One region of the Faecalicatena contorta genome, then DNA from elsewhere that is predicted to be linked to it. Evidence: a T-box and tRNA genes for the amino acid it is inferred to sense, from the RefSeq annotation. Region 1 holds a T-box; the other holds one or more tRNA genes.

What was found. A T-box is a leader RNA that pairs with one kind of tRNA and senses whether it is charged. The one in region 1 lies ahead of proS (proline--tRNA ligase), so its partner is inferred to be a tRNA-Pro.
Positions count from the first base shown of each region.
Region 2: it has a tRNA-Pro gene. The T-box ahead of proS (proline--tRNA ligase) is inferred to sense a tRNA for this amino acid. The anticodon was not compared.

Region 1 is NZ_BQNQ01000001.1:629,174-636,615, forward strand. It holds gene MWG26_RS02805 (RluA family pseudouridine synthase) at 1-104, opposite strand, end outside; gene MWG26_RS02810 (calcium/sodium antiporter) at 196-1,170, shown strand; gene MWG26_RS02815 (5-bromo-4-chloroindolyl phosphate hydrolysis family protein) at 1,180-2,547, shown strand; gene MWG26_RS02820 (toxic anion resistance protein) at 2,587-3,720, shown strand; T-box leader at 3,805-4,013, shown strand; gene proS (proline--tRNA ligase) at 4,165-5,607, shown strand; gene rpsL (30S ribosomal protein S12) at 5,874-6,293, shown strand; gene rpsG (30S ribosomal protein S7) at 6,585-7,055, shown strand; gene fusA (elongation factor G) at 7,072-7,442, shown strand, end outside.
Region 2 is NZ_BQNQ01000001.1:1,990,627-1,998,068, reverse strand. It holds gene asnB (asparagine synthase (glutamine-hydrolyzing)) at 16-1,896, opposite strand; tRNA gene MWG26_RS08895 (tRNA-Pro) at 2,111-2,185, opposite strand; gene MWG26_RS08890 (hypothetical protein) at 2,255-2,656, opposite strand; gene MWG26_RS22710 (spore coat associated protein CotJA) at 2,677-2,799, shown strand; gene MWG26_RS08885 (spore coat protein CotJB) at 2,796-3,065, shown strand; gene MWG26_RS08880 (manganese catalase family protein) at 3,069-3,686, shown strand; gene MWG26_RS08875 (S1C family serine protease) at 3,887-5,191, opposite strand; gene glmS (glutamine--fructose-6-phosphate transaminase (isomerizing)) at 5,293-7,119, opposite strand; gene MWG26_RS08865 (glycosyltransferase family 2 protein) at 7,198-7,442, opposite strand, start outside.

The DNA.
Region 1 (7,442 bases):
CTGATCATATCGGGGGTTCCTATTCGGCTGCTTTGGGTTGGTATTCCGGCCGGTTTGACACAAACGATGATGTCCTCGTCTTCATATAAGATGTCCGGGTTCATTTTATTTACTCCTTTGCTGGTATATCCTTGACTTTTCAGAAAAATCTGACTACACTGATTATCGTATAAAAGAAAAGCGAGGTCAAGTATGATAACATATCTGCTGTTAATAATAGGGTTTTTTCTGCTGATAAAAGGTGCGGATTTTTTTGTGGACGGAAGTTCAAGCATTGCAAAGATATTACGGGTGCCATCCATTATTATCGGCCTGACGATCGTCGCTTTTGGGACAAGCATGCCGGAGGCCTCCGTCAGTATAACGGCTGCCCTCCAGGGGAAAAATGACCTTGCAGTCAGTAATGTGATAGGTTCCAATATATTTAATCTGCTGGTCGTACTTGGGGCAAGCGCGATGGTGCGTCCAATTCAGGTGAAGTGGTCTATACTGAAAAGAGAGTTCCCATTTTCTATAATAATCACTTTGGTTTTATTGCTGGGGCTTACCGGATTTCATTTCAGCGGCATACTTGAAAATGACAGAGAATACGTACTTACAAGAGGCGCGGGAATTTTTCTTCTGGTTCTGTTTATCGGATTTTTATGCGTCGCAGTGACCGATGCCATGCACTCCCGCAGGCAAATGGAACAGTCGGGGGAGCCTGTAGAGGAATATGAAGTCTTGACTCCTCTTCGCAGTGTGGGTTATATTGTAATTGGGATAGCTGGAATCATTATCGGAGGCAACTTTGTTGTGGACAGCGCAACGGAGATTGCACTGAGTTTTGGACTAAGCCAGACATTTATCGGGCTTTCTATAGTGGCACTGGGGACTTCCCTGCCCGAGCTGGTAACTTCAATGGTGGCAGCTAAAAAGGGGGAAAATGATCTCGCACTGGGCAATGTGGTTGGCTCTAATATATTTAACATTCTGTTGATCTTAGGGGCTTCCGCATCTATTACACCGATTACTGTGAACGCTTTCGCGGTTTGGGATACGGTGATCCTGATCGTGGCAAGTTTTCTGGTGTATGTGTGCGCTGTCAGCAGAAAGGGATTGTCTAAGCTGGAAGGCTTATTGTTTCTGCTGTTTTATGCAGGATTTTTTGTATATATTCTGACAAGGTAGGTGGAAAAGATGAAGAACCAGGATTGGGAACGATTTGGGGAAGATATCCGCAGGACGGTGCAGGATGCTGTGGATTCCCAGGATTTTAACAGATTAAACCAGACAATTACAAATACCGTTAATCATGCCATGGATGGACTGGAAAAAGGCATTCATACAATGGGGGATGCTGTAGGGGACGCAGTTGACAAGACTGCGAAGAACTTTAAAAATCAATCCTGGCAGAACAGCCGCCGGCAGTCCAACGGGAATACATACAGGTACCAGGGAGGCCCGGGGCAGGAAAACGCAGGTTACAGATGGAACCCGGATTCCAGACAAAGTCGGGAACAGGGATGGCAGGGACAAAGAACGCAGGACCGCGCAGCGAATGCAGGCGTACAGTACCGAACCGTGCAGAATTCCCCGTCTGTTCAGAAGAATACCAGACTGTTTGTAAGCACGACCGGAACCAAAGTCGGAGGGGTTATTCTTGCTGCTGCAGGTTATACACTGGGAATCTCCATGCTTTTATTGCTGATACTCGTTGTGGTCGTGGGAATCACTGCATTTGATTTCAGCAGCAGTTTCCGGGTGACAGCATGCGTGCTGGGGGCGTTTCTGGCGGCTGGGGCCATTCTCGCTGGTGTCGGGACAAACCTTCTTGGAAAAGTGAAGCGATTCCGTGGATATATCAGAGAAATGGGCGGAAAAGAATACTGTGAAATCAAGGAGTTGTCACAGCGCCTGAAAAAAACCCCCAAGTATATCGTAAAAGATCTTGAAAAGATGATAAATAAAGGCTGGTTCCGGCAAGGGCATTTGGACAGCCAGAGAACCTGCCTGATCGTCAGCAATGAGGCCTATGCCCAGTATACAGATCTCATGCAGCGCATAGAAAAGCAGAAACAGGAGGAACGTCTGGAGAAAGCGCGCCGGGCTGAGGAGGATATGAATATGGACCCGCAGGTAAAAGAGATTATCCAGGCGGGGGATGAGTATATCAAAAAGATCGAAAAATGTAATGATGCGATTCCGGGGGAAGAGATTTCGGCGAAGATATCCCGTATACAGACCCTGGTGGACCGGATTTTTGACCGGGTTGAACAGAATCCGGAGAATGTGCCGGATATCCGGCGGATGATGGAGTATTATCTGCCGACAACAGTCAAGCTTCTGGAGGCCTATGAGGAGCTGGATGCACAGCCGGTTCAGGGAGCCAATATTATTTCATCCAAGAGTGAGATCGAGAAAACTCTGGATACTTTAAATGCAGCGTTTGAGAAACTTCTGGACAGCTTGTTCCAGGATACGGCCTGGAATGTATCGGCTGATATATCGGTTCTGAACACAATGCTGGCACAGGAGGGACTTACCAAGGACGACTTTAAAAAGTAGAAAAAATTAGATGCAGACTTACCGGATGGAGGAAGTAAAATGAACAACGAATTTGAAGGATTTGCAGGAACCCCTGAACTGACGCTGGAACCTTTCCAAGAACAAAAACAGGCAGTAGAGGTCGTGGAGAAAGAAGAAGTTGTATTTGATGACAACATATTGACGGACGAAGAAAGACGGGCAGTCGATAACTTTGCAAACCAGATCGACCTGACCAATTCTTCCGTTATTCTTCAGTATGGGGCAGGCACGCAGAAGAAGATGGCGGACTTTTCGGAGACGGCGCTGGAGAACGTAAAGACGAAAGACCTGGGGGAAATCGGAGACCTTTTGTCTGGCGTAGTGAAAGAGCTGAAGGATTTTGATGAAGAGGAAGAGAAGGGGTTCCTGGGGATATTTAAGAAGACTTCTAATAAAATAAATGCCATGAAGTCAAAGTATACTAAGGCGGAGACAAACATTAACCAGATATGTAAAGTGCTTGAGAACCACCAGGTACAGCTGTTAAAAGATATTGCGATACTGGACAAAATGTATGAGGTGAATCTGACCTACTTTAAAGAACTTTCCATGTATATACTGGCAGGAAAAAAGAAGCTGCAGGAGGTACGTACCACGAAACTTCCGGAACTGCTGAATAAGGCCCAGAGAGACGGTCTGCCGGAGGATGCACAGGCCGCCAGAGACCTGGACTCCATGTGCAACAGATTTGAAAAGAAAATACATGACCTCGAGCTGACCCGCACCATTTCAATCCAGACCGCGCCTCAGATCCGCCTCGTGCAGGGGAATGACACCCTTATGGTAGAAAAGATCCAGTCCACGATAGTAAATACCATACCATTGTGGAAGAGTCAGATGGTTCTGGCTCTCGGTGTGGAGCATTCGGCTCAGGCAGCAGCAGCTCAGCGCGAAGTGACAGACATGACAAATCAGCTGCTGCGTAAGAACGCCGAGAAACTGAAGCTGGCAACAGTTGAAACTGCCAAAGAGTCAGAACGTGGAATTGTAGACATTGAAACGCTGAAGATGACGAACGAATCTCTGATTTCTACGCTCGACGAAGTGATGCACATCCAGCAGGAGGGCAGACAGAAACGCCGCGAGGCAGAGCAGGAGATGATGCGTCTGGAGGGCGAGCTGAAACAGAAGCTGCTGCAGGTTCAGGGATAAGATAACGTTACAGTCCGACAGGATCATGATTAGCGGAGGAGAATCCCTTGACAAAGAGAGGGTTTTCGAGTAGAATCACAGTTACTACAGGCGATGAACGGGAATAGTATATGCAGGAAACGATACAGAGAGGAGGCTGTTAGGTGTGAGGCCTTTGCGGAGAATGTATAGAACCGGCCCGGGAGCTGCTGTGTGAAAGCACGGCGTAGAACCGGCGTTAACGGTGTTTGAGTGAGCTGCGTCAGGGGATGCAGTTAATTAGGGTGGTACCGCCGAGACTTTCGGTCCCTTTTTGGAGGGGAAGAAGGTCCCGGCGTTTTTGTATATTTAAGTATAACCAGCATACCAGGGATACCTGACTATACAAAAACACCGGGACAGCACGACTTCCTGACACATGAAATACGGGGCAGGGGCCCTGGAGAATGGAAAAGGAGACATATTATGGCTAAGGAAAAGAAACTGGTTGAATCAATCACATCAAGAGACGAGGACTTTGCACAATGGTATACAGATGTAGTCCGTGAGGCAAAGCTGTGCGACTATTCGGGAGTAAAGGGATGTCTGAATTATCTGCCCAATGGGTATGCAATCTGGGAGAATATCCAGAGCGGCCTCGACAGGAGGTTTAAAGAGACCGGAGTAGAGAATGTCTATCTTCCTGTTCTGATCCCGGAGGCACTGCTTCAGAAGGAATCGGATCATATTGAAGGATTTGCTCCTGAAGTGGCATGGGTAACTCACGGAGGCCTGGAGAGACTGCAGGAAAGATTCTGCATCAGGCCTACATCAGAGACCATGTTCTGTGATTTGTGGAGCAGAACAGTGCAGTCATACCGGGACCTGCCGAAAGTATGGAATCAGTGGTGTTCCGTGTTGCGCTGGGAAAAGACCACGAGACCGTTCCTGCGTTCCAGAGAATTCTTGTGGCAGGAAGGACATACGATCCATGCAACATACGAAGAGGCAGAGCAGCGGACATTGACCATGCGTGATGTATATAGAGACTTTATTCAGGATGACCTTGCAATTCCTCTGATTTCCGGGCGGAAAACAGAAAGTGAAAAATTTGCCGGGGCGCAGGACACATACACAGTGGAGGCGCTGATGCACGATGGAAAGGCACTGCAGTCCGCAACAAGCCATTTCTTCGGAAACGCATTTCCGGATGCGTTTGACATCAAATATGCGGATAAGAACAACGAGCTGCATAGTGTATATGAGACATCCTGGGGCCTGTCCACCAGAATCATCGGCGCCATTATCATGGTGCACGGCGATGACAGCGGCCTGGTGCTGCCGCCGAGAATTGCGCCTGTCCAGACGAGAGTGATTCCGATCGCCCAGCACAAAGAAGGCGTTCTCGAGAAGGCGAACGAACTGCTTGGCGCCCTGAAGGATGCGGGCTATAAGGCGAAGATCGATGATTCGGAAAAGAGTCCCGGATGGAAATTCAGTGAGCAGGAGATGCTCGGCATTCCGACCAGAATAGAGATCGGTCCAAAAGATATTGAAAACAATCAGGTTGTAGTAGTACGGCGCGATACGAGAGAAAAGATCGTCGTATCAATGGATGAGATCACTACAAAACTGGGCGATATCCTTGAAACAATCCAGAAAGATATGTTTGACAGGGCAAAAGCATTTCTGGATGCCCATATAGACAGCGCGGTAACGATGGAAGAAATGAACGAAAAATTCCAGGGCAACCGTGGATTCATCAAAGCAATGTGGTGTGGTGACGAGGCTTGTGAAGACGAAATCAAAACCCAGACAGGAGGTGCATCTTCCAGATGTATCCCGGATGACGAGGAACATCTCTCAGACGTGTGCATCTGCTGCGGAAAACCGGCGAAGCATATGGTCTACTGGGGGAAAGCATACTAAAAGCTGCGCGGAGGGGTCAGTCGCTTCTGCAAAGGGGTCTGACCCTTTTGCGGAGGGGTCTGACCCCTTTGAACATCAAGAAACAAAAAAGTTCCGTAAAAATCATCGAAAATCCCTTGACTTTCCCGCAAAAACGTAATAAACTAATTTAGCGTGCATAAAAAGGCATTATTTTTTGGCGCGTAAATCAAGATAATTACGATTATCTGCAACCCCTTTCCACATAAGTGAGAAGGAAACGAAAGAATCATAGGAGGTGAAAAAGAATGCCAACATTTAACCAGTTAGTTAGAAAAGGACGTCAGACTTCTGAAAAGAAATCAACAGCACCGGCACTTCAGAAAGGATACAACTCTCTGCAGAAACGTGCTACGAATGTATCTGCACCACAGAAAAGGGGTGTATGTACAGCTGTTAAGACAGCTACACCAAAGAAGCCTAACTCAGCTCTGAGAAAAATCGCCAGAGTTCGTCTCTCTAATGGAATCGAAGTAACGAGCTATATCCCGGGTGAAGGACATAACCTGCAGGAGCATAGTGTTGTTCTGATCCGTGGAGGAAGAGTTAAGGACCTGCCAGGTACAAGATACCATATCGTAAGAGGTACACTTGATACAGCAGGTGTTGCTAAGAGAAGACAGGCTCGTTCTAAATACGGCGCTAAGAGACCAAAAGACGCAAAATAAAAGCGGCTTTTAAAGGTTTGTCTAATTAGCAGATTATGTAACTAAACAGTTAAATCGTATCACAAACAGAACTATGATTATCGAATCTTATTGAACATTAGCAGTTCAATAAGTAAAGGTTGCGGATTTATGCAGGCGCTTATTGTCATTCAAAAGATGAAGCGCTGACTTTTATAGACAGGTCCCGCGGCCACGAGCACATGAAGTGCGATTTCCATAGAAAGACACATGTGAGTACCGATGAATTAATCCCGGCAGAGACCGGAAATAATGATTAAGGAGGGAAGGACCGTGCCACGTAAAGGACATACTCAAAAAAGAGATGTATTAGCGGATCCAATATACAACAATAAGGTTGTTACCAAGCTTATCAACAACATTATGTTAGATGGTAAGAAGGGTGTAGCACAGAAGATTGTATACGGAGCGTTTGAGAGAGTTGAGGCAAAGGCTGATAAGCCGGCTATCGAGGTTTTCGAGGAAGCAATGAACAATATCATGCCGGTTCTCGAAGTAAAGGCAAGACGTATCGGTGGTGCAACTTATCAGGTGCCGATCGAAGTAAGAGCAGACAGAAGACAGGCTCTTGCACTTCGCTGGTTAACAACCTATTCTCGTAACAGAGGCGAGAAGACAATGGAAGAAAGGCTTGCAAATGAAATTTTGGATGCAGCCAACAACACTGGTTCATCAGTGAAGAAGAAAGAAGATATGCATAAGATGGCAGAGGCAAATAAAGCATTTGCTCACTACCGTTTTTAATTAGGAGGAAAAAATCTTGGCTGGAAGAGAATATCCACTAGAAAGGACCAGGAATATAGGGATTATGGCTCATATCGATGCTGGTAAGACAACATTGACAGAGCGTATCCTGTATTATACTGGTGTAAACTATAAGATAGGTGATACTCACGAGGGTACTGCGACCATGGACTGGATGGAGCAGGAACAGGAGAGAGGTATCACAATTACTTCAGCTGCTACAACATGTCACTGGACTTTGGAAGAAAAGACGAAGCCAAAGCCGGGTGCCCTGGAACATCGAATTAACATCATCGATACACCGGGACACGTTGACTTTACCGTAGAAGTTGAACGTTCACTTCGTGTGCTGGATGGAGCCGTAGGTGTATTCTGTGCTAAGGGCGG
Region 2 (7,442 bases), 1.4 Mb from region 1:
GCTGTCCTTCTTTTCCTATCTGCTGCTCATAGCCGGATGCACCGGTTTGCCATGCTCAAAAAATCTGTCATACCAGACAAGGAAAATATAGACCGTCCAGATCTTACGGCTGTTGTCTGTTTTCTCATTTGTATTCTTACCATCCTTATGCTCATCCAGCATTTTCACCAGCATGTCTGTATTGAAAAACTTCTCCGCCGCTTCGGATGTAAACATCTTTTTTACTATATTATAATACTTCTCTTCCCTCAGCCAAACTCTGATCGGAATCGGAAAGCCCAGCTTTTTCTTTTCTGCCGTCTTACTCCGTATTACTTTATCTGCGGCCGCCCTCAGAGCCACCTTAGTCCTTGGTGCGCGCACTTTATAATCCAGCGGCAGTGTCTCGGCCAGTTCCAGCACCTCCCTGTCCAGAAACGGCACCCTGACCTCCAGCGAATTAGCCATTCCCATCTTATCGCCCTTCATCAGGATATCGTGCACAAGCCACAGATGCAGATCCACGTACTGCATCTTCGTTACCGGGTCTTTTCCCTTTACCCGTTCATAAAGTGGTCGGGTTACCTTCTGAATTCCGGGCTCACATCCTTTCTTGAGCAGACGGCTGGCTTCTCGCTCCGTAAAAATATTCGTGGCATTTGCAAAATACCGCTCCTCCAGTGTCTTGCCGTGCCTCATCAGAAATCCTCTCCCCTTCACTCCTCTTGGCAGACAACGCTCCGCAAACTTACCAAGCACTCTTCTGATGCACATGGGAATCTTATTAAATCCGGTATGCTCCAGAGGTTCACAATATATATTATAGCCTCCGAAAAGCTCGTCAGAGCCCTCTCCCGAAAGTACAACTTTTACCTTCTTGGCAGCCTCTTCGCTCAAAAAATACAGGGCGATCGCAGCTGGATCCGCCACCGGTTCGTCCATATAATACTGGATATCCGATAATTTGTCCCAATATTCCTCGGGCGTGATTACCTTTGCATCGTTCTGCATATTGATGCTTGCCGCAAATTCCTTTGCATCCTGAATCTCACTGTATTTACCCTCGTCAAACCCTACAGTGAAGGTACGGTCCACTTGCCCCAGATACGTCAGGTAACTGGAATCCACGCCGCTTGACAGGTAGGAAGCGACCTCAACATCGCTGATTTTGTGTTTTTCCACCGACTCTTTCATAACGTGTTCGACATCTTCCACAATCTCCTCAAAGGACTTCCTGCTGTCTCCCGTAAAATGAGGTTCAAAGTACCTGGTTATTTCCATCTTTCCGTTTTCATATGTGAAATAATGGCCCGGCTGAAGGCAAAATACCCCCTTGAAGAAAGTCTCATTCGTAGGGACAAACTGGAAAGAAAGGTAATTTCCAAGGGCTGCCTCATTAAAGACCTTATCAAATTTTGGATGCTCCATAAAAGACTTGATTTCTGAACCGAACATCAGGGCGCCATTCATCTTTGCATAATACAGAGGTTTAATGCCAAAAATATCCCTTGCCGCAAAAAGTTTTTTCTTCTTTATATCCCAGATTGCAAATGCATACATCCCGCGCAGCCTGTCTACGAGGTTCTCGCCCCACTCCTCGTAGCCGTGCAGCAGAGTCTCGGAATCCGTATTTGATACAAATAGATGACCAGCCTCCACTAGGTCTTTCCGCAGATCCTGGTAATTATATATCTCTCCGTTAAACACCAGCACCATGCTGCGGTCCTCATTATACAACGGCTGGTCTCCCACCGGTGAGAGGTCGATGATGCTCAGCCGTCTGAACCCCAGCGCCGCATCCTCATCCACATACCTGCCCTCACTGTCCGGTCCTCTGTGTACGATCGTGTTCATCATATTGACCAGTACCTGTTCTCTATCTTCAACTTCTCCTACAAATCCTGCAAATCCACACATAAAAATTTATCTCCTTTTATTATGCCTTCCTGTTCTACCGCGTATCAAAGGATACTATACTATATAACTTGTCCTATATTATAGCTTTTTTTACATATAAAAACAACTTTTTTTAAAAGATGGGAGATTGGCATGATTTTTCGCCAAAAATGATCAATTCCAAATAACATGTTTAACATAAGAAAAGCAGTGCTCTTATGCACTGCTACTCTGATCGGGGTGACAGGATTCGAACCTGCGACCTCACGGCCCCCAGCCGTGCGCTCTAACCAAACTGAGCCACACCCCGCCTCACTTGTTATATTATATAAGACTTTTGCCAAATTGTAAAGTGGAACCTTTTTAATTTTCTTCCATACTATAATATTGTAAATGATATGGAAGGAGATATCGCAAATGGCGAATTGTCAAAACAATATGCGCTACGGCAGACAAATGAACAATAATAACTGCCGCAGCATGCCGAACGGTAATAATAACTGCCGTCCTGCACCTGCCCCCATGCCGAGAACTGACCGCCGCCAGTGCGGCTCAACAGAACCTTGTGGATGCCGTGCTCCAGAGCCACGCAAACCGGAACCATGTGGTTGCCGCACTCCAGAACCACGAAAACCGGAACAATGCGGTTGCCGAGCTCCAGAATCCCGTAACCCAGAACAATGCGGTTGCCGCACTCCGGAACACCACAAACCAGAACAGCGTGAATGCCGCACTCCGGAACGCCGTCCGTCACAGCCGTGTGGATGCCGTTATGATGCATTGGAAGATTTCCCAATTGCTATGGCATACGTACCCTGGCAGAAATGGCGGAATTTATACGAACCTTGTAAAGGGTTACAGAGAGGTACAATTTTTGAAGACCTCTCAAAACCATTTCATGGAAGAGGAGGGTGTAATCGATGAGTGAACGTCCATGCAGAAAAGATTTACTTGACCATATCAATGCGGTCAGCTTCGCGGTGGATGACGTGAAACTTTTTCTGGATACCCATCCCTGCGATGAAGATGCACTCGCTTACTTTCGCGAGTACAGCCGTATGAGAAATGAGGCTCTGAAAGAATATGCCGCATACTATGGTCCTCTTACAATTGATACTACTATCTATTCCTGCGCTGACAGGTGGGACTGGATCAATGAGCCATGGCCATGGCAGGAAGGAGGATGTTAGTATATGTGGGGTTATGAAAAAAGACTGCAGTATCCTGTAAAAATTACACAGACCAACCCGAAAATTGCTCAGATCATTATCACACAATTTGGGGGACCCGACGGCGAGCTCGCTGCTTCTATGCGTTATCTCTCACAGAGATACACAATGCCTTACAAAGAAGTGACTGGTATTCTGACAGATATCGGCACGGAAGAACTGGCTCATATGGAGATGATCTGTGCCATTGTCCATCAACTCACCAGAAACCTGACACCGGAAGAAATTGAGAAATCCGGCTTCGGTACCTATTATGTAGACCATACCCTTGCGCTCTGGCCGCAAGCGGCGAGCGGGATGCCATGGACGGCAACCGTGTTCCAGTCAAAAGGCGATCCGATCACAGATCTCCATGAAGATATGGCTGCGGAACAGAAAGCAAGAACAACTTATGACAATATCCTGAGACTGGTGAAAGACCCAGAAGTCTGCGATCCTATACGTTTCCTGAGAGAACGTGAGATTGTTCATTATCAGAGGTTCGGTGAAAGCCTGCGCATCGTTCAGGATAATCTGGACAGTAAAAACTTCTATGCCATCAATCCTGAATTCGATATTCGTCAGGACTGCGGCTGTAAATAAAGCTGCATCAGCAAGCTCTATCTGTTGATATAACCCCTTCAAACGAACGGCTCATAAATTTAAAATACAGGACCCAGCCTTACCATGAAGGCTGCGTCCTGTATTTTATTTATGCGGTACCTGCCGCTGTGTGTTCTTTCTGTCCCTGCAGGACATACATGAAAGATGTCCTGCAGGTATATATCTGATTTCCTATAAGGCTATTCCGCCTTTGCACCTAATGTTACCTGATAGGTATTTTCAGTGTATTCCCCGTTACTGCCTGGAACCTGGACCGTCAGCGTCACAGTGTCACCTTTTGCATAATATCTTAACTGTTCTTTCAGTGTATTCATGCTGTCAATCGTTGTTCCATTCAATGCTGTTATGACTCCCCCCTTCGTCATTCCAGCTGCTTTTGCTCCGCCTCCGCTGGTAACATCTGTCACATAAACACCAAGCGGCATATTAAATCTCTGCGCATTCTCAGAAGTCACATCAATACCTTCGATTCCCAGATATCCTCTGTCCGCTTCTGCAACTTTGGATTTTGTCTGCTGATTCATGAGATTCGTAATAATATCTGACACATCGCTGATCGGAATTGCGTAGCCGACACCTTCGACAGAGCTTCCTACAAGTTTGGAGGAGTTAATTCCGATAACCTCCCCGTTTGCATTCACAAGCGCGCCGCCGCTGTTTCCTGGATTGATCGCTGCATCTGTCTGAATCAGTCTGACATCGCTGGTTGTTGTTTCACCTGTCATAGTGTCTGTAGTCGTACTCTCACGATCCGTCGCGCTTATTACACCTGTCGTAACAGACTGGCCGTATCCGAGTGCGTTTCCGATGGCAATGGCCGGTTCCCCCACTTTCAACTGAGTAGAATCTCCCAGGGTAGCTACTGCGATCTTATCCATTGTATCTTTGGAAATCGTATCCAACGGCACGGCAATAACTGCCAGGTCATGAGACGGGTCTGTCCCTTTAATATCTGCCTCGAGGCTTGTGCCGTCATCGAACGTAACTGTCAGTGTCTCGCTGCCTTCCACCACATGATTGTTCGTCACAATCAAAAGTTCCGAATCATTCTGGGAGATAATGATACCCGTCCCTGCGCTCTCGCTTTGCTGCTGGGATATGCCTCCGAAGAAATCCTGCACCTGCTGGACACTCATATTGGTGATTGAAACAATGGAAGGCATAACGCTTTCCACAACACCGGATACATCTGATGTGATGACACTGGATGTTTTGGTAAGAGAGCTGCTATTAACCGGAGCCGTATTCTTCGCCGCTGTATTAGATGACTCATTCAGCCCCAGTACCTTACTGCCCACAATATTAGATGTTAAAAATGTTGCGCTGGAAACAACTCCAAATAATAGAGCGCATCCGGTTACTACGACAGCCTTGGGCATTTTCTTTTTTGGTTTTCTGCTGTGACTGTCGTGATCCGGCTGGCTATTATACTGAGCATTCCCCTGCTGTCCTTCGGGATTGTAATAATTATATTGATTTTCCATACAAATACCTTCTTTCTCTTGTATTTTATATTGATATAATAGCCGCTCTTTGTGATGGAATTGTGTTTATTTATTTAACAAATTTTGAAACAGCCGTCATTTTATTCAACTGTTACCGATTTGGCGAGATTTCTCGGCTTATCCACATCGCAGCCCCTGCCTACAGAAATATAATATCCAAACAGCTGAAGCGGGATGATAGCCAGCGAATTTGTAAAATAACGGTTTGTTTCCGGTATATAGATTACATAGTCAGCTGCGCGCTCTACCTCGTCGTTGCCCTCGTTTGTAACAGCCAGAACAAACGCCCCCCGGGTCCGGACCTCTACCATATTGCTGATCATCTTTTTATACAAATTTTCCTGCGTCAGAACCGCGGCTACAAGTGTTCCCTCTTCGATCAGGGAGATCGTGCCGTGTTTCAGTTCACCTGCCGCATATGCTTCCGAGTGTATGTAAGAAATTTCCTTCAATTTCAAGGAACCTTCCATAGAAATCGAATAATCGATTCCCCTTCCGATAAAAAATACATCTCTGGCCGCCAGATATCTATTGGCAAATTTCTGAATTCTGTTTTTATTATTCAGAAGCAGTTCTACCTGATCTGGAATCCGTTTCAAGTCCTCAATATACGTCTTTAGATCCGCATCGGTTATTTTTCCCCGTACTTTTGCAAATTTCATGGCCAGCAGATACATAGCGATGAGCTGACAGGAATATGCTTTGGTGGTAGCTACCGCGATCTCCGGCCCTGCCCAGGTATACATGACATTATCTGCCTCCCTGGCAATGGAACTTCCCACCACATTTACAATTCCTAGAACCTTGGCCCCTCTTGCCTTAGACTCCCTCAGGGCCGCCAGTGAATCTGCTGTCTCCCCCGACTGGCTGATGATAACAACCAGGGTCCCCTCCTCAACGATGGGATCCCGGTATCTGTACTCCGAGGCCAGGTCCACTTCCACGGGAATCCTCGCCATTCCCTCGAATACATATTTACTGGTCATCCCCGCGTGGTATGCGGAACCGCAGGCCACGATCATGATCTTGTCGATCTTTTGTATCTCCTCGTCCGTCATATTCAGCTCTTCGATCACGATATCACCGCCTTTGATGCGCGGTGAAAAGGTATCTGTAATCGCTTTCGGCTGCTCATACATCTCCTTCAGCATAAAGTGCTCATATCCGCCTTTTTCGGCGGCATCCACGTCCCATTCAATATGGGTGGATTCCTTTTCAATCGGTTCCTCATCCACATTGAAAAACTCCATAGTTCCCGCAGTCATTCTGACAATTTCTTCGTTTTCTATAAAATAGACGTCCCGCGTATACCTCAGCACTGCCGGCACATCGGATGCTATAATGCAGCCTCCCTCGGATTTACCGACAATAAGCGGACTGTCCTTACGTACCGCATAAAGCTCATCCGGATGGTCTTTAAACATAATTCCCAGCGCATAGGATCCCTCCATGCGGTGCATAATCTTCGTGATCGTCTGCAGCGGATTTCCCTGGTAATAATAGTCCAGCAGATGGGCGATCACCTCCGTATCCGTATCCGATATAAATTCATACCCTTTATTGACCAGTTTGTTTTTCAGTTTCAGATAATTCTCTATAATTCCATTGTGTACAACGATGATACTCTCTTCTTTATTGAAATGCGGGTGTGCATTGACATCGGACGGTTCCCCGTGGGTCGCCCATCTCGTATGCCCGATTCCGACCGTTCCCGGCAGGGTCGCCCCGTCATGGGTCAGCTCATTCAGTACCTTAAGGCGGCCCTTGGATTTCTTCATCTCGATCTCTTGTCCGTCATATACTGCAATGCCGGCGGAATCATAACCGCGGTATTCCAGTTTTGACAAACCGTCCAGCAAAATGGGGGCTGCCTGTTTTTCACCTACATATCCAACTATTCCACACATAATGTAACTCCCTTCATTGTGTCTAACTCATCTGGTTCAACAGTTCAGGCATCTCTGAACTCTTACTTTTTCTGCATCTTACGGCAACGTATAAGGCGCCTGGTTAATTGCAAAATTAGGGTTGTAGAACGGATCACCCTTTTCCAGTATCTCCGGCCATTTCTTCTGAAATTTTTCTACTTCTCTCTCAAAGCGTTTTAACTTTTCTGGAGTATCTTCGTAGCCTCTTGATTTTGATTCATAGTGATGCCACTCTGAAAATGCATTATAAACTATCAGTTTATCTGCTTTTCTTAATTTCAGGCAGAGATCCACATCATTGC